2 regions of the Zobellella sp. An-6 genome follow, and region 1 is predicted to be linked to the other one. Evidence: predicted binding sites of a transcription regulator. Region 1 holds the regulator's gene; the other holds the start of a gene.
The links. Region 1 encodes sigma-54, which starts transcription at its own class of promoters, with help from an activator protein. Its sites were predicted from a motif close to TGGCACNGTTTTNGCTT; they were not measured.
Positions count from the first base shown of each region.

Region 1 (9,820 bases):
CTGGACGCCCATCCCCTGGTGCTGCAACAAGCCGACTATGTCACCCGTATTCGCGGTGGTCATGGCGCCGTGCGTGAAGTCTGCGACCTGATCCTGGCGTCGAGGGGCGAGCTGGCCAATGCCAAGGGCATGAGCCTATGAGTCGCCAGACCTGGCTGTTCGGCGGCCTCTTCCTCGCTGCGCTCGTCGCCTGGCAATGGTTCAGGCCCGCCGGCCCGGACCCGCTCAGTGAGCAGGACTACCAGCCGGACTTCATTGCCCGCGGCTTGGCCAGCATCCAGTACAACCAGCTCGGCCTGCCCTATCGGGGACTGGAGGCGGAGTATGCGGAATACTACGATCCGCTGTCCATGACCCTGATGGAAAAACCTGTTATCTTGCTCTATTCGCCCGATGGCCAGCCCCAGTGGCGATTGCGGGGAGACGAAGGCATCATCAATACCGGCGACAACGCGGTGATGGTCGGCAATGTGGTCGGCCGGGGCCTGCTTCCGGACGCCCTGGTGGAAACCCTGACCACCGAATACCTGGAACTGGATTTTATCAACAACCAGCTGCGCTCCAACCGGGACGTGCAGTTGAGCAGCCCGCACTACCAGGCCCAGGGCCAGGGCCTGCTGGGCACCCTTGATCAACAGACGGTGGAACTACTGCATGAAACCCGGGCAACTTACTTCAATCCTTAGCGTGGGCGGCCTGCTGGCCCTGGGCCTGGGCCTGGCCGAGGCCAGGGAATCGGACTTCCGCCAGCCGGTCACCATCGACGCCGGACGCCAGCTGGTGGAACTGGCCGACAACAAGGTGACCTTCAGCGATCAGGTGGTGGTCAAGCAGGGCACCATAGACGTACGTGCCGACCGGCTGGTGGTGATCCGCACCGAGCAGGGTCTGCAGTCCATGACCGCCCACGGTTCCCCGGCCACCTATAACCAGATCCTGGACAACGGCCGGCCGGTTCAGGCCGAAGCGCGGGAGATCCACTACGACATGCGCGCCCGCACCATTACCCTGCTGCAGGATGCCAAACTGCAGCAGAACGACAACATCGTCACCGGCTATCGCATCCGCTACCACATCGATAGGGAGCAGATGGAGGCGGAAAGCCAGGGCGGCCAGGACCGGGTCACCACCATCTTCCTGCCCGAGCAACTGCAGAACCTCGACAACCAGGAACAGGACCAGGATTGAGCATGGCGACACTCAAAGCACGCGGCCTGCAGAAAAGCTACAAGGGACGCCAGGTAGTGGCCGACGTCAGCCTGACCGTCAACACCGGCCAGATCGTCGGCCTGCTCGGCCCCAATGGCGCCGGCAAGACCACCTCCTTCTACATGATAGTGGGCCTGGTGCAGCGAGATGCGGGCAGTATCACCATCGATGACCAGGACATCAGCCTCAATCCCATGCACCTGCGGGCGCGGGCCGGTATCGGCTATCTGCCCCAGGAAGCCTCCATCTTCCGCCGTCTGAGCGTGGCCGACAACCTGATGGCGGTGCTGGAAACCCGCAAGGATCTGGACGCCATTGGCCGCGACGAGAAAATGGAGCTATTACTGGAAGAGTTTAATATTACTCATATCCGCGACAGCCTGGGGATGAGCCTGTCCGGTGGTGAACGGCGTCGAGTGGAAATCGCGCGGGCCCTGGCGGCCGATCCTCGCTTCATCCTGCTGGATGAGCCCTTCGCCGGGGTGGACCCGATTTCGGTCATCGACATCAAGAAGATTATTCTGCACCTGCGCGATCGCGGCCTCGGCGTGTTGATTACCGATCACAATGTGCGGGAAACCCTGGATGTGTGTGAACGGGCTTATATCGTCAGCCATGGTCATCGCATCGCCGCCGGCACCCCGGCCGAGATCCTCGCCGACGAGCAGGTCAAGAAAGTCTATCTTGGTGAACAATTCAGCCTCTGAGCAGGCTCCGTATCATGACAGTGCGGTCGATATAGAAGGACTTTTTTAAAAGATGAAGCCAACTCTTCAGTTACGTTTGGGCCAGCAGCTGACCATGACACCCCAGTTGCAACAGGCGATCCGTCTGCTGCAACTCTCCAGCCTGGAGCTGCAGCAGGAGATCCAGCAAGCCCTGGAGAGCAACCCGTTACTGGAGCAGGAAGAGCCGGAAACCATCGACGTGGCCGAGCCCCGCCACGAAGAGCAGATGGCCGCCGATACCGCCATGGAGCAGAGCCAGCTGTCCGACGAGCTGCCCATGGACACCAACTGGGAAGAGCTCTATACCGCTTCTTCCGGCGCCGGCGGCGGCCTGCCCGAAGGCGCCGAGGACACCGTCTACCAGGGTGAGACCACCGAAACCCTGCAGGATTACCTGCTGTGGCAGATGCGTCTCACCCCCTTCAGCGACACCGATCAGGCCATCGCCCTGGCCATCATCGATGCCATCGACGAGGCCGGCTACCTCACCATAGACGTGCCCGACATCCTCGAAGCGGTGACCGGCGACGAACTGGACATCGAGGCGGACGAGGTGGAGGCGGTGCTCAAGCGCATCCAGCACTTCGACCCCATAGGGGTGGCGGCCCGCAGTGTACAGGAATGCCTGCGCATCCAGCTTGAGCAGTTCCCCCCCGATACTCCCTGGCTGCAGCAAGCCCGGGAGGTGATCAACCAGCACATGGATCTGCTCGGCAACCGTGACTACCGCACCCTACAGCGCAAGGCCAAGCTGAAGGAGGAAGAGCTCAAGGAAGTGCTGGCGCTGATCCAGCAGCTCGAACCCAGACCCGGTCATACCGTCATCCAGAGCAGCTCCGAATACGTGATCCCCGACGTGGTAGTGACCAAACGCAACGGCGCCTGGGTGGCGGAGCTGAACCCGGAGGCCATGCCGAAAGTGAAGCTGAACCAGACCTATGCCGCCATGGCCCGGCAACCGCGCAACAACGAGGATGGCCAGTTTATCCGCAACCATCTGCAGGATGCCAAATGGTTCCTCAAGAGCCTGGAAAGCCGAAATGAGACCCTGCTCAAGGTTGCCAATTGTATTGTCGAGCAACAACAGGCATTCTTTGAGTATGGCGAGGAAGCGATGAAGCCCATGGTGCTGAACCATGTGGCCGAGGCGGTGGAAATGCACGAGTCCACCATCTCGCGGGTAACCACCCAGAAGTTCCTGCACACCCCTCGGGGGGTGTTCGAGTTGAAGTACTTCTTCTCCAGCCATGTGGGAACCGACGACGGTGGCGAATGCTCCTCGACGGCGATTCGCGCCCTGATCAAGAAACTGGTCGGGGCGGAAAACCCGGCCAAGCCGCTGAGCGACAGCAAGATCGCCCAGTTGCTGGCCGAACAGGGGATACAGGTGGCCAGGCGAACCATCGCCAAGTACCGGGAGTCACTGGCCATCCCCCCTTCCAATCAGCGTAAACGCCTGGTTTAAAGGCAGACCAAGAAGGAAGACGTTATGCAAATAAACCTGACTGGACACCATGTGGAAATCACGGACTCACTGCGTGACTATGTGAACAGCAAATTTTCCAAGCTGGAGCGTCACTTCGACCACATTACCAATGCGCACGTCATCCTCAACGTGGAAAAACTGCAACAGATCGCCGAAGCCAAGCTGAACGTCAGTGGCGGCGAAGTCTTCGCCAACTCCCAGCACGAAGACATGTACGCGGCCATCGACGGCTTGATCGACAAGCTGGATCGCCAGATCATCAAACACAAAGAGAAACTCAAGCAAAAATAACCATGGAAGTCGCCGACATACTGAGCAGGGACTGCACTCGCAGTGCGGTTCCCTGCACAAGCAAGAAACGAGCTCTGGAAATCATCAGTGAGCTGGCCGCCCAACACCTGAACATCAGCAGCCAGCAGCTGTTCGATTGCCTGCTGGCCCGGGAAAAAATGGGCAGCACCGGCATCGGCAATGGTATCGCCATTCCCCATGGCCGTATCAGCGATGACAACAAGGCGACCGCCGTACTACTCACCTTTGCCGAGCCGGTGGAGTTCGATGCCATCGACAACCAGCCGGTCGGCCTGGTTTTTGCCCTGCTTGTTCCCGAGCAGGAGTGCAAACAGCACCTCAAGACGCTGTCATTGATTGCCGAAAAGCTCAGCAACAAGCAGGTGTGCAAACAGCTGCGCCAGGCCGGCAGCGATGACGAACTCTATCAGATCATGATCTCCGCCTGAGGATAGCGCCATGCAGCTGGTGATCGTCAGTGGTCGTTCCGGTTCGGGTAAAACCGTGGCCCTGCGAGTACTCGAGGATTTGGGCTATTACTGCGTCGATAACCTCCCCGTCGAGCTATTGCCGGAGCTGGTACAGATGCGCCGGCACAAGCCGGGCGAAGTGGCGGTCAGCATCGACGTGCGCAACCTGCCCGACAGCCCCGACAAGCTGGAAGCCTGCCTGGCCGAAGTCAGCGCCATGGAAGGAGTCAGCCTGTCCAGCATCTTTATCGATGCCGACAACGCCGCCCTGATCCGTCGCTTTGGCGATACCCGCCGGCTGCATCCCCTGTCCCGCCACAGCCTGACCCTGGACGAGGCGATCCGGGAAGAGACTCACCTGCTGGCCCCCCTGTCTTCCGCGGCGGATCTGCGCATCGATACCTCCAGCCTCAGCATCCATGATCTGAGCGAGATCATCCGCGAACGCATCCTCGGCAAGAAGGAGCGGGAACTGAACTGGGTGTTCGAGTCGTTCGGCTACAAGTATGGGGTGTCCAAGGACGCCGACTTCGTGTTCGATGCCCGCTTCCTGCCCAATCCCCACTGGATTGCGGAGCTGCGCCCCTTCACCGGGCTCGACGAGCCGGTGGCCAACTATCTGGCCGGGCAGCCCGAGGTGATGAAATACCTGTGGCAGATAGAAAACTTGCTGACCACCTGGATGCCGCATCTGGAGCGCAACAATCGCAGCTATGTCACCGTGGCCATCGGCTGTACCGGCGGCCAGCACAGATCGGTATTTATCGCCGAGCAACTCGCCCGGGTATTCAGGCAGATGGGGAAGAATGTGCAACTTCGTCACAGAACACTGGAAAAACGCAATGCCGAGAATTGAACGGGATCTGGAAATCGTTAACAAACTGGGACTGCATGCCCGGGCCGCCATCCAGCTGGTCCAATTAACGCAACAATTCGATGCTATCGTCACCGTCTGTAACCAGGACAAGCAGGCCCCGGCCAGCAGCGTGATGGGACTCCTGATGCTGGAAACCGCCCAGGGCCACGCCATCCGGGTGGTGGCCGAAGGACCGGACGCGGAGGCGGCGATGGAGGCCGTGGCCCGGCTGGTGGCCGACCGTTTCAACGAATCAGAATAAGACACTCTCTCCGTCCCTCGACCCGGAGCCCGGATGACCGAGCCACTAGACCAACCCAGGACGCCAGATCAGCTGGATAGCATCACTCAGGCCCTGAACAGCGGCATGTTCGTGCATGTGAGGCGCATGTTGCAGCAGATGCGCCCGGGTGATGTGGCCTGGCTACTCGAATCCTCCCCCTCGCCCAGCCGCAAGGTGTTGTGGCAGCTGGTCGATCCCGACGACTACGGCGAGATCCTGGAGGAGCTGTCGGAAGAGGTACGTGAAGGCATCATCCGGCTGATGGATCCGGACAAGCTGGCCATCGCCCTGGAGGACATGGAGTCGGACGATCTGGCCTATGTGCTGCGGGATCTGCCCGAACAGCTGTTCAACCAGGTACTGGACCGGATGGACGAGCAGGACAGGCAGCGGGCCGAACAGGCCCTGTCCTATCCGGAAGACACCGCCGGCTCCCTGATGAACACCGAGTTCATCACCCTGCGGCCTGACGTGACCATAGACGTGGTGCTGCGCTACCTGCGCCGCCACAGCGAGCTGCCCGAAGGCACCGATACCCTCTATGTGGTAGATCAGCACAACCGCCTGCTGGGGGACATGTCCCTGGCCAGCCTGGTGGTGCAGGCGCCCACCGCCACGGTGGCGGAAGTAATGGATACCTCGGTGGAAGCCATTCCGCTGACCATGTCCGACACCGAGGTGGCCAACCTGTTCGAACGCCATGACTGGCTGTCGGCGCCGGTGGTGGACGAGGAACGCCGCCTGTTGGGCCGGATCACCATCGACGACGTGGTGGACATCATCCGGGAGGAAGGGGAACACTCCATGATGGGCATGGCCAAGATGGCCGACGACGAAGATACCTTCGCGCCGGTGCTGACCAGCGCCCGCCGCCGCTCCGTCTGGCTCACCGTCAACCTCTGCACGGCCCTGGCCGCCGCCAGCGTGTCCAATATGTTCGAAGAGACCCTGGCCCAGTTGGCCACCCTGGCGATACTGATGACCATAGTGCCGTCGATGGGCGGCATCGCCGGCAACCAGACCCTGGCGCTGGTGATCCGCGGCATGGCGGTGGGCCATATCGGCGACAGCAATGCCCGCTGGCTGCTGGCCAAGGAGGCCATGGTGGGCCTGATCAACGGTATGCTGTGGGCGCTGATGATCGCCCTGGTGGTCAGCCTGTGGAAAGGCAGCTGGCAGATCGGCCTGGTGATAGCGGCGGCCATGTTCATCAACCTGTCGGTGGCGGGCATGGCCGGCGCCATGATCCCGCTGGCGATGCGCAAGCTCAACATAGATCCGGCTCTGGCCGGCTCCATGGCCCTGACCACCATCACCGATATCGTCGGCCTGCTGTCCTTTCTGGGACTGTCGACACTGATCCTGCTGAACTGAAGCCGGAAGCCGGAAGCCGGAAGCCGGAAGCCTTAAGACTGCCACCTCGGCCATGGACGACAAAGGGCCGCATAGGCGGCCCTTTCTTATCGCTTCCAGCTTCACGCTTCCGGCTTTCTTTATTGCCCTGCGATCTTCATCTGCTCGATCAGTACGGAGCCGGTCTGCAGGCTGGAGCGGGTTTCCACGTCGGTGCCGATGGCCTGGATGCCGGCGAACATCTCCTTCAGGTTACCGGCGATGGTGATCTCCTCCACCGGGTAGGCGATTTCGCCGTTTTCCACCCAGAAGCCGGCGGCGCCACGGGAATAGTCGCCGGTGACGATGTTGACCCCCTGGCCCATCATCTCGGTCACCAGCAGGCCGGAGCCCATCAGCTTCAGCAGTTGCTCCAGACTCTGGCCGCTGCTCGACACCCGCCAGTTGTGGATACCACCGGCGTGGCCGGTGAGCGGCAATCCCAGCTTGCGTGCCGAGTAGCTGGTCAGCAGGTAGCTCCTGAGCTCGCCCCCTTCGATGATATGACGGTCGTGAGTACGCACCCCTTCGTTGTCGAAGGGGGCGCTGGCCAGGCCTTTGTCCAGATGCGGCTGCTCATGAATGTCGAGCCAGTCCGGGAAAATGCGGTTGCCGAGGGCATCGAGCAGAAAGGAAGACTTGCGGTAGAGGTTGCCGCCGCTGATCCCCATTACCAGATGTCCGAACAGGCCCGAAGCCACATCCGGATGGAATAGCACCGGCGCCCGGGTGGTGCCGATCTTGCGCCCGCCCAGGCGTCCCAGGGTGCGGCTGATCGCCTCGTCCGCCACCCGCTCCGGGGTCCAGAGATCCTCGAAGCTGCGTGCCGAGGTGTAACCGTACTCCCGCTGCATGTCACCGTCCTGCTCGCCGATCAGCACACAGCTCAGGCCGAAGCGGCTGCCGGTATAGCCCTTGATGAAACCGTGGCTGTTGCCATACACCTTGATGCCCAGGTTGCTGGAAAAGCTGGCCCCATCGGACTGCTTGATGCGGCTGTCCCGTCCCAGGGCATGTCGCTCGCAGCGCAGCGCCAGCTCGATGCCATCCGCCGGCTCCAGGGACTGGGGAAAGCACAGCGCCAGCTCCGGTGCGTCCCAGGCCAGTTCTGCGGCCTCGGCGATGCCGGCGAAGGGATCCACTGTGGTGTAGCGGGAAATGTCCAGTGCCGCCGCCACGGTGCGGGCGATGGCGTCGGGGCGCAGATCGGAGGTGGAGGCCGACCCCTTGCGTCCCTCCCGATAGACAGCTATCCCCAAGGCGCCGTCCTTGTTGAACTCGATGTTTTCCAGTTCGCCGTTGCGGGTATTGACCGACAGGCCGGTCTGCTTGCTGATGGACACTTCCGCCGCCTCGGCCCCCAGTCGCTTGGCCGCTTCCAGGGCTTGCTCTACCGCCAGTTCGAGCTGGCGCTGTTCGGTTTGAATCTCTTCCGGGGTCATAATCAAATCGCTGGCTCTGTTTGGAGTTAGCATAACAGACCCCTGCGCCCCTTGGGAGAAGCTGGTACTATATATGTAAATCTTTGTTGAGACGGAAACGCCATGCGCCACCACGACGAGCAGCCCGACCACGATGACGACATCGAGTGGGTCAGTAAGAGCGAAATGAAGCGGGAAAGCCACGCCCTGCAACAACTGGGGGAGTCCCTGGTCAAACTCAAGCCCAGCGAGCTGGCCAAGGTGCCGCTGGACGAAGAGCTGCAGGACGCCATCGCCCTGGCGCACCGCCTCGGCAACAAGCGGGAGGCCCTGCGCCGGCACCTGCAGTTTATCGGCAAGCTGATGCGCAGCCGGGACGTGTCCGCCATCCAGGAAGCCCTGGCCGCCTTCGATCACAAGAGCGCCCTGGCCAACGCCCATTTCCACAAGCTGGAGCTATGGCGGGATCGGCTGATCAGGGAAGGAGACAAGGGGGTGGACGCCCTGCTGGCGGAATACCGGGAGCTGGATCGACAGAAGCTGCGGCAGCTGGCCCGCCAGGGTCGCAAGGAGCTGGCCGCCAACCTGCCTCCCAAGGCGTTCCGTGAGCTGTTCCAATACCTGAAGCAGCACATAGTGCAGTGAACAACATAACGGGAGCCGTGGCTCCCGTTATGACTTATGAGGTAAAGCATTCAACGGCTCAGAAGCACATGTCCGCCGGTTTTTTACCCATTTTTTTCTGAATGGCGCATTCGCGGTTATCCACGCCGTCGCCTTGCGCCATTTCCTGCACCACGGGTTGCCGCATGTCCAGCACGGTACCGGCCTGCACCGGCATCAACATCAACCCAAGAACAGAGGCGAAGGCTATCGATAGCAAGGTTTTCATCTTTATTGCCTCCAGATATTACCGCATCAGCGGCAACAATGATTAGACCCAGGTCCCTGCCCCATTCACACAAAAAAAGCCTTTCCACTAATGGTTGATAATTGACCACCCCAATTATTGGGTGCCCCCGACGGTCATGCGATCCAGCTTGAGGGTCGGTTGCCCCACCCCCACCGGCACGCTCTGGCCATCCTTGCCGCACACCCCAACCCCGGTATCCAGGGCCAGATCGTTACCCACCATGGACACCTGGCTCATGGCCTCGGGACCGTTGCCGATCAGGGTCGCACCCTTGATCGGCGCGGTCAGCTTGCCATCCTCGATCAGATAGGCCTCGGAGGCCGAGAACACGAAACGGCCGGAGGTGATGTCCACCTGGCCACCGCCGAAATTGGGCGCATAGATGCCTTTCTTCACGCTGCGGATGATCTCTTCCGGCGGCGTCTGCCCCGGCAGCATGTAGGTGTTGGTCATGCGCGGCATCGGCAGGTGGGCATAGGACTCGCGCCGGCCGTTACCGGTCGGCGCCATCTGCATCAGCCGGGCATTGAGCTTGTCCTGCATGTAGCCCTTGAGGATACCGTTCTCGATCAGCACGTTGTAGCCACTGGCTGTGCCCTCGTCGTCGATGGAGAGCGATCCCCGCCGGTTGGCCAGGGTGCCGTCGTCCACTATGGTGCACAGGGGCGAGGCCACCCGCTCACCGATGCGGCCGGAATAGGCGGAGGAGCCCTTGCGGTTGAAATCGCCTTCCAGGCCGTGGCCCACCGCCTCGTGCAGCAGCACCCCTGG
Region 1 is NZ_CP199259.1:3,723,930-3,733,749, forward strand. It holds gene kdsC (3-deoxy-manno-octulosonate-8-phosphatase KdsC) at 1-141, shown strand, start outside; gene lptC (LPS export ABC transporter periplasmic protein LptC) at 138-686, shown strand; gene lptA (lipopolysaccharide transport periplasmic protein LptA) at 655-1,188, shown strand; gene lptB (LPS export ABC transporter ATP-binding protein) at 1,191-1,916, shown strand; gene ACT7DK_RS17450 (RNA polymerase factor sigma-54) at 1,969-3,402, shown strand; gene hpf (ribosome hibernation promoting factor) at 3,427-3,714, shown strand; gene ptsN (PTS IIA-like nitrogen regulatory protein PtsN) at 3,717-4,163, shown strand; gene rapZ (RNase adapter RapZ) at 4,174-5,040, shown strand; gene ACT7DK_RS17470 (HPr family phosphocarrier protein) at 5,027-5,302, shown strand; gene mgtE (magnesium transporter) at 5,336-6,697, shown strand; gene pmbA (metalloprotease PmbA) at 6,817-8,157, opposite strand; gene yjgA (ribosome biogenesis factor YjgA) at 8,260-8,781, shown strand; gene ACT7DK_RS17490 (hypothetical protein) at 8,840-9,028, opposite strand; gene tldD (metalloprotease TldD) at 9,143-9,820, opposite strand, start outside.

Region 2 (9,820 bases), 2.5 Mb from region 1:
GATAGCCCGTCTCGTTAGCGGGCGCCACCGAAGTGTCCGGCGACACCACAGGGGCGGGTCCGGCTTGCCAACGTGCCTCCCGGCGCTCCACTGGCGCGCCGGTTTTCGCCACCTCGTCCGGCTCCGCCCCCCCCTCCGGCAGGGTCGACTCCCGCCGGTCCGGCTGAACATCGGCCTGCCAGAGGGCGTCTTTCCTGTCCGGTTGTGTCCCCGGGGCGCCATTCGACCTCGCGTGCTCCACCGCCTCCGGCGCCAGAGGCCGCTCCCCCTTCCCAGCCATTTCCCGGCCGCTCGCCTCGGCCTGAAACACCGGCTGGCCGGCGTGTTTTTCCTGCCCTGCGCCGTCGGCCGAGGGGCTCTCTTCCGGGAACGGCTGTTCCGGTGCCGTCCGCCTTGCCTGCGGCAAGGCCCCCGGTTGCACCGGCGCATCCCCCTCTTCAGCCGCTGCCGTCCCGGCATCCGCGGTGGCGGCCGCCGTCGTGCCCGCGGCGCCGTGGTCGACGCCCTGGCTCGACCGCGGCTCGACGGCCTCGGCCGCCGGCGGCTCCGGAGCCTGCGTTTTCAGCGCCCCGGTGAGAGACGCCCCCGGCTCGCCCCGGGGCGGAGCTATGGCGGCCAGCTCGGCGCGGAAGGGCTGGCCCTCAGGCTGGACCTCAGCTTGCTCCTCGGACTGACCGTCAATGTGCTCCTCGGGCCGGGCCTTACCCTCCTCCCCGGCGCGGGCGGAGGCCGGCGCTTCCCCGGGGTCGGACACGGCCGGCAGCGCGGCAGCCTCCCCGCCGCTCCTGTCCGGCTCGGGCACCGCTCGGGTATCTTGCGGCCCGGCCTCTTCATCCGCCGCGGCCACGACCGGTCCGGGCAACGGCTTCTCTTCCGCCGCCTGTTGCTGCAGCACATCGTCAAAACGCAGGCCCGTCTTGGCCGGGCCCTCGACCCCGCTCGCCCTGGCGACATCCGTTTCCAAACCGCCCCCGAGGTTCACGGGCATGATGCTCATTGTCATGATGAATGGATCCCTGTAAATCGCGTCGCCGCGCCGTCAGCTATCGTACCGGCATTAAGACCAAGCAAAATACATACCGGAAACTAAGTGCTTTTCTTGTAAAAACGATAAATCGCCAGGTTATCGAGCATCTTCTGCTCCTGCCGGGCGGAGGCCTGGCGCTTGCGCACCGCCTCCCGCTCCAGCAGCTTGTCGATGGCCTGCTTGCGGGTACGCACCGCCATCCAGGCCTGCCGGCTCTGCTCGAGCCGTTGCCGGGCCTGCTGCAGCCCTTGCTGCTGCTGGTGCTGTGCTTGCTCCAGCTTGTCGATGAAGCCCTGGAAATGGCCAAACTGGTGGGCACCGAGTCCCTGCTGGCCGCGGTTGTGAAACTCCTGGCTGTAGTGGCGCTGGTACTGGCTCAGGGTCTGCTGCTGCTGCTCCAGCCGCTGCAACTGGAGCTGGGCGGCACCCATCTCGGCGGCGGCCTGACGTTCCTGGCCGTCCAGTTGCTCCAGCAGCAGGTGCAGGGCCTTGCTCATCAGCCGGCCCTCAGCAGCGGCCGGCTGATCACTTCCAGCTCATTGAGGCAGGCCTGCAGACCGATGACATCGGTCATGCCCTGAGTCAGGAAACGCTCCAGCCGGGGCCGGATATGAATGGCCAGATCCAGGCGGGGATCGGCGCCGGACTGATAGGCGCCCAGGTTGATCAGATCGTGGTTCTGTTGATAGAGGGCATAGGCCTGCTTCACCGCCCTGGCCTGTTGCTGGTGCGCATCACTGGTGACCGCCGTCATCACCCGGCTGATGGATTTCTCGATATCGATGGCCGGATAGTGGCCGCTGTCGGCCAGCTGCCGCGACAGCACGATGTGGCCGTCGAGGATGGCCCGGGCCGAGTCGGCTATCGGATCCTGCAGGTCGTCCCCTTCGGTCAGCACGGTAAAGAAAGCGGTGATACTGCCCTGCCCCTCGGCGCCATTGCCGGCCCGCTCCACCAGGGCCGGCAGCTTGGCGAACACCGAGGGCGGATACCCCTTGCTGGCCGGCGGCTCGCCCACCGCCAGGGCGATTTCCCGCTGGGCCTGGGCGTAGCGGGTGAGGGAGTCCATCAGCAACAGCACGTTCAGGCCCTGGTCGCGAAAATACTCGGCCAGGGTCAGGGCCGTTTCACAGCCCTTGAGCCGCATCAGGGGGGAAGCGTCGGCCGGAGCCGCCACCACCACGGAACGGGCCCGGCCCTCCTCCCCCAGGATGACGTCGATAAACTCCTTGACCTCCCGGCCACGCTCGCCGATGAGCCCCACCACCACCACATCGGCCTTGGCGCCCCGGGTCATCATGCCGAGCAGCACGCTCTTGCCGACCCCCGAGCCGGCGAACAGCCCCATGCGCTGGCCCTGTCCCACGGTGAGGATGGCATTGATGGCCCTGACCCCCACGTCCATGGGCTCCTCGATCGGCTTGCGCGACATGGGGTTCAGCCGCCGGGCGGTAAAGTCGGCGGTGTCATTGGTGGCCAGGGGGCCCAGGCCGTCCAGGGGCTGACCGATACCGTCGATCACCCGTCCCAGCAGCGCCATGCCCACCGGCACGCCGGCGCCCTGCCCCACGGGGGTGACCCGGGCGCCGGGGATCACACCTTTCAGGGATTCGCCGGGCATCAGGTAGAGCTTGTCGTCGGCAAAGCCCACCACCTCGGCATCCATCTCCCCGAACAGGGTCTGGATGCGGCACTGGCTGCCGACCGCCGCGGTACAGCCCACCGCCTCCAGCGTCAGGCCCACCACCCGGGTCAGCTTGCCGCTGGCGGCCAGGGCCGGCGTCAACCCCCGGCTCTGGTAGGCGGCCAGCCGCTCAGCCAGGCTCATGGAAACGGCTCCAGTTGGCCTTGATGAAGTTGCCCATCAGTTCGTCGATGCGCCGCGCCAAGCCCACGTCCAGCTCCGACATGGCGGTTTTCAGACGCAGGTCGCCGGGGCTCATGCTCGGCTCGGCCACCAGCGTCCAGCGTCGCTGCTGCCGGCTGCCGTCGTCAAAGTGCTGCTCGATCACGGCCACGTCATCGGGATGCAAAAACAGGGTCACTCCCCCCTCGCGGTCCGGCAGGGCATCCATCGCCTCCCGCAAGGTGGCCAGCAGCAGTTGGGGTGAGGTAGTGGCCTCGGTTTTCAACAGGTTGCGGGCCAGTTCCTGGGCCAGGATCACCAGGCTCTGCTCCACCACCTTATCGACCTGTGCCAGGGGCTGCTCCAGCCGTGCCAGCAACTGCTGCCACTGGCGCACCTGCTCGTCGATGCGTTCCTTGGCTTCCGCCAGCCCCTGCTCCAGTCCCTGCCGCAGCCCCGCCTCATGGCCTTCCTTCATCCCCTGCAAGCGGCCTTCTTCCCGTCCGTCGGCCAGGCCCTGTTGCTTGCCTTCGGCATATCCTTCCTCATGGCCTTCTTCGTAGGCGGCCTGGCGGATGGACTCCAGGGCCTCGGCGGTCAGGGGCTCGGGCTCGAACTCGGTATCCGGCGACTCGGGCACGGCTTGCGCGCGGCTCTTGATATTCAGGGCATGCTCTTTCTGCGCCACCTGGGGAAGGGACATCTCGGGCCAGGACCAGTGCTCGGCATCAGAAAGCTCGCCGGGCCTGACGTAGCCCCGGGTCGGATAAGAACGACGGCTCATACGTAATCGTCACCCGCGCCCTTGGCCAGCATCAGCTCGCCACTGTCGGCGAGGCGACGGGCAATCGCCAGAATTTCCTTCTGGGCCACCTCCACATCGCTGACCCGCACCGGCCCCATGGCCTCCAGGTCATCCTGCAGCATTTCGGAAGCACGCTTGGACATGTTATTGAAAAACTTCTCTTTGAGCTGATCGTCGGCGCCCTTGAGCGCGCGCTGCAGCAGGTCGCCATTCACTTCGCGCAACAGCATCTGGATGCCCCTGTCGTCGACGTCGATCAGGTTTTCGAACACAAACATCAGGTCCTGGATCTTCATGCTCATCTCTTCGTCCTGATCGCGAATCGCCTCCATCAGCACCCCTTCGATGGAGGTGTCCAGATAGTTCATGATATTGGCCGCCGCCTTCAGGCCACCCATCTTGGCGGCCTTGGCACCGCTCTGGCCGGCAAACTGCTTCTCCATGATGTCGTTCAGCTCCTGCAGGGCCGCCGGCTGCACTTCTTCCAGCTCGGCGATGCGCATGATCAGATCCAGCCGCACCGGCTCGGCGAATTGCTGCAGTATCTCGGCCGCCTGCTCGGGGTCGAGGTAGGACAACACTATGGTCTGGATCTGCGGGTGCTCGTTATGGATGATGCTGGCGACCTGGCGGGCATCCATCCACTTGAGCGAGTCCAGGCCGCGGGAGCCGGCACCGGCCACTATCTGGTTGACCAGCCGGCCGGCCTTGTCCTCGCCCAGCGCCGCCACCAGGGCATTGCGCACGAAGTCCTGGCTGCCCACACCTATTTTGGTAAAGCGCTGAATATCCTCGATAAAGAGACGATGCACCGCGCCCACCCGCTCGGGTCCGAAATCACCGACCGCCGCCATCTTCATCCCCAGGCGCTGTACCTGTTTGGGATCCAGGTGGCGGAAAATCTGGGCGGCGTCTTCTTCCCGCAGGCTGAGCATCAGCAGGGCCGCCTTTTCGGTGCCCGTCATCTTGGCGAGCAGCTTGCGCTGATCGTCGCTGATCATCAGTTCATTATTGTCACTCATCGCTCTTCACCCAATCCTTGATCACCTGGGCCGCCAAGTCGGGCTCGTTTGCCACCAGTGCCCTCACAGCCGCCAGCACGTCTTCGTCCTTGTTGAGATTGGGCAGTTGCAGGCGGCCCTCCCGGATCCCGAAGAGGCTGTCTTCCTGCTCCGCCTGCTGTGCCAGCAGGGTAAGATGATCATTGCCCGCCAGGGCATTCTGTCCGTCGAGATCGATCTCCTCCGCCAGTTTTTCCTCGGTGCCCAGCAGGCGACGCACCATGGGACGGACCAGGGTCAGCAGCAGCACGATCAGCACCACCACGGCGCCGAGGATGCGGGCCAGATGCCAGAACCAGGGCTGCTCGTAAAAGGGAATGGCCGCGATATCGTCCAGCTCGGGACGGTTGAAGGGAACCGACACCACCTCTATCGCATCGCCGCGGCTGATATCGAAACCCAGCCCACCGCGCAACAGGCGATCGATGCGCAGCAGCTCCTCCTGCGTCAGGGGCACCCGCTCCACGGAGCCGTCGGCATGGCTCACCGTCTTGTAATCCACCGCCACCGATACCGTCAGCCGGCGAATATCGCCGGTCGCGGACTGGGTATGGCTGATGGTGGTGTCCAGCTCGAAGTTGCGGGTGGCCTCGCGCCGGGTACGCTCGTTACGGTTGTTTTCCTGGGCCAGCTCTTCCGCCTGTTCGGGAATGTCCGACTCCATCGGCGGCTGGTTGGTGAGTGCGCCCGGAATGCCGAGCGCCCCCTGTCCGGAGGTGTTGTCCTCCATGACCATTTCCGAGCGTACCGCCGGCAGGTCGGGATTGAAGGATTTGACCGTCTGTTCCCGGCGGGTGAAGTCGAGGCGCACATCCACTTCGGCGGTATAGTTGTCCAGCCCCAGCACCGGACTCAGGATGGCGTCAATCTTCTGGCGGTATTCGGCTTCCTGCTTTTGCTGCAGTTCAAATTCACGACGGGTACGTGCCGACAGGGGATCCTGGGAGCCGGAATTGAGCAGGCGGCCGTTCTGATCGGTGACGGTCACCCGGCTCGGAGTGAGATCGGACACGGCCGAAGCCACCGTATCCACGATGGCGTCCACCTCCTCCTGGCGCAGGGTGCTGCCCCGGCGCAGGTTCAGCACCACGGTGGCACTGGGCTGGCGCTTGTCGCGCACGAAGACGTTCTCGCGGGGAATGGCCAGCAGCACCTGCGCCTGGGCCACGCTGTTGTATTGCTCTATCACCCGGGCCAGTTGCCGTTCCCGGCTGAGATTGAGCCGCTCCCGCTCCAGCCGCTGGCTGATCCCGAAACCGGGATCGGACAACAGTATGGTATCGCCCTCGGGCGGGGCCTGAGTAAGGCCGGAGCGGCGCAGGTTCAGTTGAATGTCGGCAAACTGATCGGCACGAACCAGCACGGTGTTGCCGTCTATTTGGTATTCAACTTTCTGGGTATCCAGAAAATCGAGGGTCTCGATCAACTCCTGGTTGGTATAGACCCCCAGGGGCCGCATCTCGGGATCTTTGCCCCACAGCAGGATAAAGACCGCGATGGCCAGGCAGATGGCCAGCGCCAGCACTATGATGATCTGACGCAAGATATCGGTATTGCCCAGCAAGGCGAAGGGGGTGCTTTTCTGCTCTTCCGCTTCCAGAGTTGTCGCTTCATTGGCGGCGAGCACATTTTTGTCGGTATTGACCAACGGATTATCAGCCACCAGTCAGCCCCTCATACCGGCATGTTCATAATGGTTTTATAGGCATCGACCACCTTGTTGCGCACCTGCACCGTGGCGTCGAAGGCCAGGCTGGACTTCTGCGCGGCGATCATCACCTGCTCCAGGCTGACCGCATCGTCACCCAGCTCGAAGCGGTTACGCAGCGCATCCGTGCTTTGCTGCAGGCCATTGACGTTGTTGACCGCCTGCTTCAGCAGCACGGAGAAATCCTGCTGCGGGCCCAGGGTATTCACCGACGTCAGCTGCTGTGCCTCGCCTTTCAGCGACTGCATCTCCGCTAGTAACGCCGTGGCTTTAATGTCCATCGCGGTGGCTCCCGAGTAAATAATTTAACCTGGCGATCATAATGCAAACTACGAGCCAGTTCATCTTTATATGTCTGCCTTATGCCAGGCCACCAGGGTAGACGCGACGTCGATCACCTGGCTGGCGACGCGCTAGGCCGGCACCTCTATCCCCGCCTCGCGCATGCGGGCCAGCTTGTAGCGCAGGGTGCGCGGACTGATGCCGAGCCGTTGCGCCACCTCGCTCCGGCTGCCGGCGCAGGCACGCAGTGCCTGCAGGATAATCTGGTGTTCCTGGCTGGCCAGCTCCCGGCCCAGGCCCTCCTCACCCACCCCGCAAGCCGGCACCGGCGCCGAGGGGCATTCATCCAGCAAAATATCGGTGGCCCCTATGCTGCCGTCTGCCGACAGGATCAGGGCACGCTGCATCACGTTGTCCAGCTCGCGCACATTGCCGGGCCAGTGCCAGGCCAGGAGGCGGGTTTTCGCCGATTCGGCCAGCATCACGCCGCTGCGCCCCAACTGACGGGCATGCCGCTGCAGCAGGTAATCGGCCAGCGGCAGTATGTCGCCCGGACGCTCGGCCAGGGCCGGCCAGGCCAGCGGAAACACGTTGAGCCGGTAATAGAGATCTTCCCGCAAGCATCCCTCGGCCACCGCCTGGCGCAGATCCCGGTTGCTGGTGGCCAGCACCCGTACGTCCAGGCTGAGGGTCTTGCGCCCGCCCAGCCGCTCCACTTCGCGCTCCTGCAATACCCTCAGCAGCTTGGACTGGAGGTTCAAATCCATTTCGGTGATCTCGTCCAGCAACAGGGTGCCGCCCTGGGCCTGCTCGAACTTGCCGGGGCAGGCCTGCACCGCGCCGGTAAAGGCGCCCTTTTCATAGCCGAAGAGGGTGGCCTCCAGCATGTTGTCGGGAATGGCGGCGCAATTGATGGCCACGAAGGGCCCGGCAACCCGGTCGGAATGGCGATGGATAAAGCGCGCCAGCACCTCCTTGCCGGTGCCGCTGGGCCCGCTGATCATCACGCTGGCACCGGATTCGGCCACCCGTGTCGCCAGCTGCAGCAACTGGATGCTCCTGGGATCCCCCACCACGGGATCGCCATTCTCCTCCTGCGGCGGTCGCACATGGCGGGACACCACGCCCAGCAGGACATCGGGCGTAAACGGCTTGGCCAGGTAGTCCACCGCCCCGGCCCGCATGGCGGCCACGGCCCCGGCCACCTGGGCATGGGCCGTGATCAGCAGTACCGGCAAGCCCGGAAAACGGCCATTCAGCCAGCCCAGCAGACCCAGGCCATCCATGCCGGCCATCTGCACATCGGTGATCACCATCTGCGCCGCCCGCTCCCGCAACCAGGCCATGGCCGCTTCGGCACTGTCTACGGCGGCGCTGTCGTAGCCGGCCAGCAGCAGGGTATCCTGCAACGCCTGTTGCAGACCGGTGTCGTCTTCCACAATCAGAATGTCGGTACTCATCGTCTTTCCCTATTCAGCCTGATGGCAAAATCCATCGAGATCTCCGCTTTAAAGATCGTCATCTCCGCGAAGGCGGAGATCCATGACAAATCGCACTGGACTCCCGCCTTCGCGGGAGTGACCACAGAGAAAAGAAAACTTGTCAGCCGTCTGCATTATTTGCCGCCAGCGGCAGCCACAGGCTGAAACAACTGCCCTGCCCCGGTTGTGATTCTACCGAAACCCGGCCCTGGTGGGCCTGCACCACGGCCGCCACCGCCGCCAGCCCCAGTCCGGTGCCCTGGCTGCGCGTGGTAAAAAAGGGGGTAAAGATATTGCTCATCAGCGCCTCGTCCATGCCCTTGCCGTTGTCCCGCACCCGGATCACCACCTCCTCCTGCTCCAGCCGGCTGTCCAGCTCGATCAGGGAAGCGCCGGCATCGGCCGCGTTTTCGATCAGGTTCAACAGAATGCTGCCGAGGCTATTGGCGTTACCGAGGATACGCCCGGCGCCGGCGCCCGTCAGCCGCAGCCCCACGCCCCGCGCCGCCAGCAAGGCGGCGGCCGCCTCGCCGCTTTTTTCCAGCAGGGCGCCCACCTCCAGTTCGTCCGCCAGCGGCGACGACTCCCGGCGGACAAAGAGCAGAATGTCGCTTATTTGGCGCTCTATGTCCTGCAGCCTTGCCATCAGCCGCTGCTGGAACTGCTGCCGTTGTTCCTCCTGCAAGACCGGACTGGCGAGATTGGCGCCATAGAGCATGGCGGCGGAGAGGGGGGTACGGATCTGGTGCGCCAGGGTGGCGGCCATATGCCCGAGTGCCGCCAGCCGCTGGGCATGGCCCTGCTGTTCGGCCCAGTGGCGGGTGGGCGTCATGTCGGTGAGCTGGATCAGCTGGCCCGGCTGCCCCTCCAGGTGCGAAATGGCCAGTTGCACCCGGCGGCCGTCCTTTAGGGAAACCTGAAAGCCATCGTCGGGACGGGGCGCAAAAGCCCGGGCAATCACCTCGACCCAGGGCATGGCCAGCAAGGGCTCGCCGAGCAGGGCCAGGGCGGCGGGATTGGCGCGGCTGACGACACCACGGCCATCCACCCACAGCAGTCCGCCCGGCATGGCCAGTATGATCTGCTCCAGATGCTCGGCGTCCAGCAGGGTTTGCCAGCGGCTGTCGGTCGTGGTGATGGTGGATGATATTGTCATGGCCTGATTTATCCAAAAATCATGCCGTTTTTGCACAACGGGACCGGCGCAACCCCTAGGGTCGACGTCAGTCGACCAAACCCTGGCGCTGCTGGTGGGCGGTACACTGAAATGGATCCTACGGCAAATCACCGGCAGAGCCCGGTGTAATCCGGGGCCCTCAGGGTCTGGGTCAATATCCCCCGGCTTGGCTGGGGCAGGCTGCTGACAAACCTTCGTATTACTCTGTGGTCACTCCCGCGAAGGCGGGAGTCCAGTGCACCATGTCATGGATCTCCGCCTTCGCGGAGATGACCAGGGTTAAAACGGCTGCGAGAAGGGAAAATATCTGGCGAAAAACAAGGGCTGGACTTTGTCATCAAGCTGCCCCGGCTTTGCCGGGGGTATTGACTGGCGGCAAGCGCTAATCCCGGCTGATACCGTACTTTTTCATTTTTTCCACCAGGGTGGTGCG
Region 2 is NZ_CP199259.1:1,189,399-1,199,218, reverse strand. It holds gene ACT7DK_RS05505 (flagellar hook-length control protein FliK) at 1-754, opposite strand, end outside; gene fliJ (flagellar export protein FliJ) at 1,087-1,524, opposite strand; gene fliI (flagellar protein export ATPase FliI) at 1,524-2,855, opposite strand; gene fliH (flagellar assembly protein FliH) at 2,842-3,657, opposite strand; gene fliG (flagellar motor switch protein FliG) at 3,654-4,700, opposite strand; gene fliF (flagellar basal-body MS-ring/collar protein FliF) at 4,693-6,402, opposite strand; gene fliE (flagellar hook-basal body complex protein FliE) at 6,414-6,728, opposite strand; gene ACT7DK_RS05470 (sigma-54-dependent transcriptional regulator) at 6,861-8,189, opposite strand; gene ACT7DK_RS05465 (sensor histidine kinase) at 8,332-9,366, opposite strand; gene ACT7DK_RS05460 (sigma-54 dependent transcriptional regulator) at 9,770-9,820, opposite strand, start outside.
Region 2: fliE (flagellar hook-basal body complex protein FliE) is a predicted target of sigma-54. The motif match lies at 6,770-6,786, and genes of this name have one in related genera.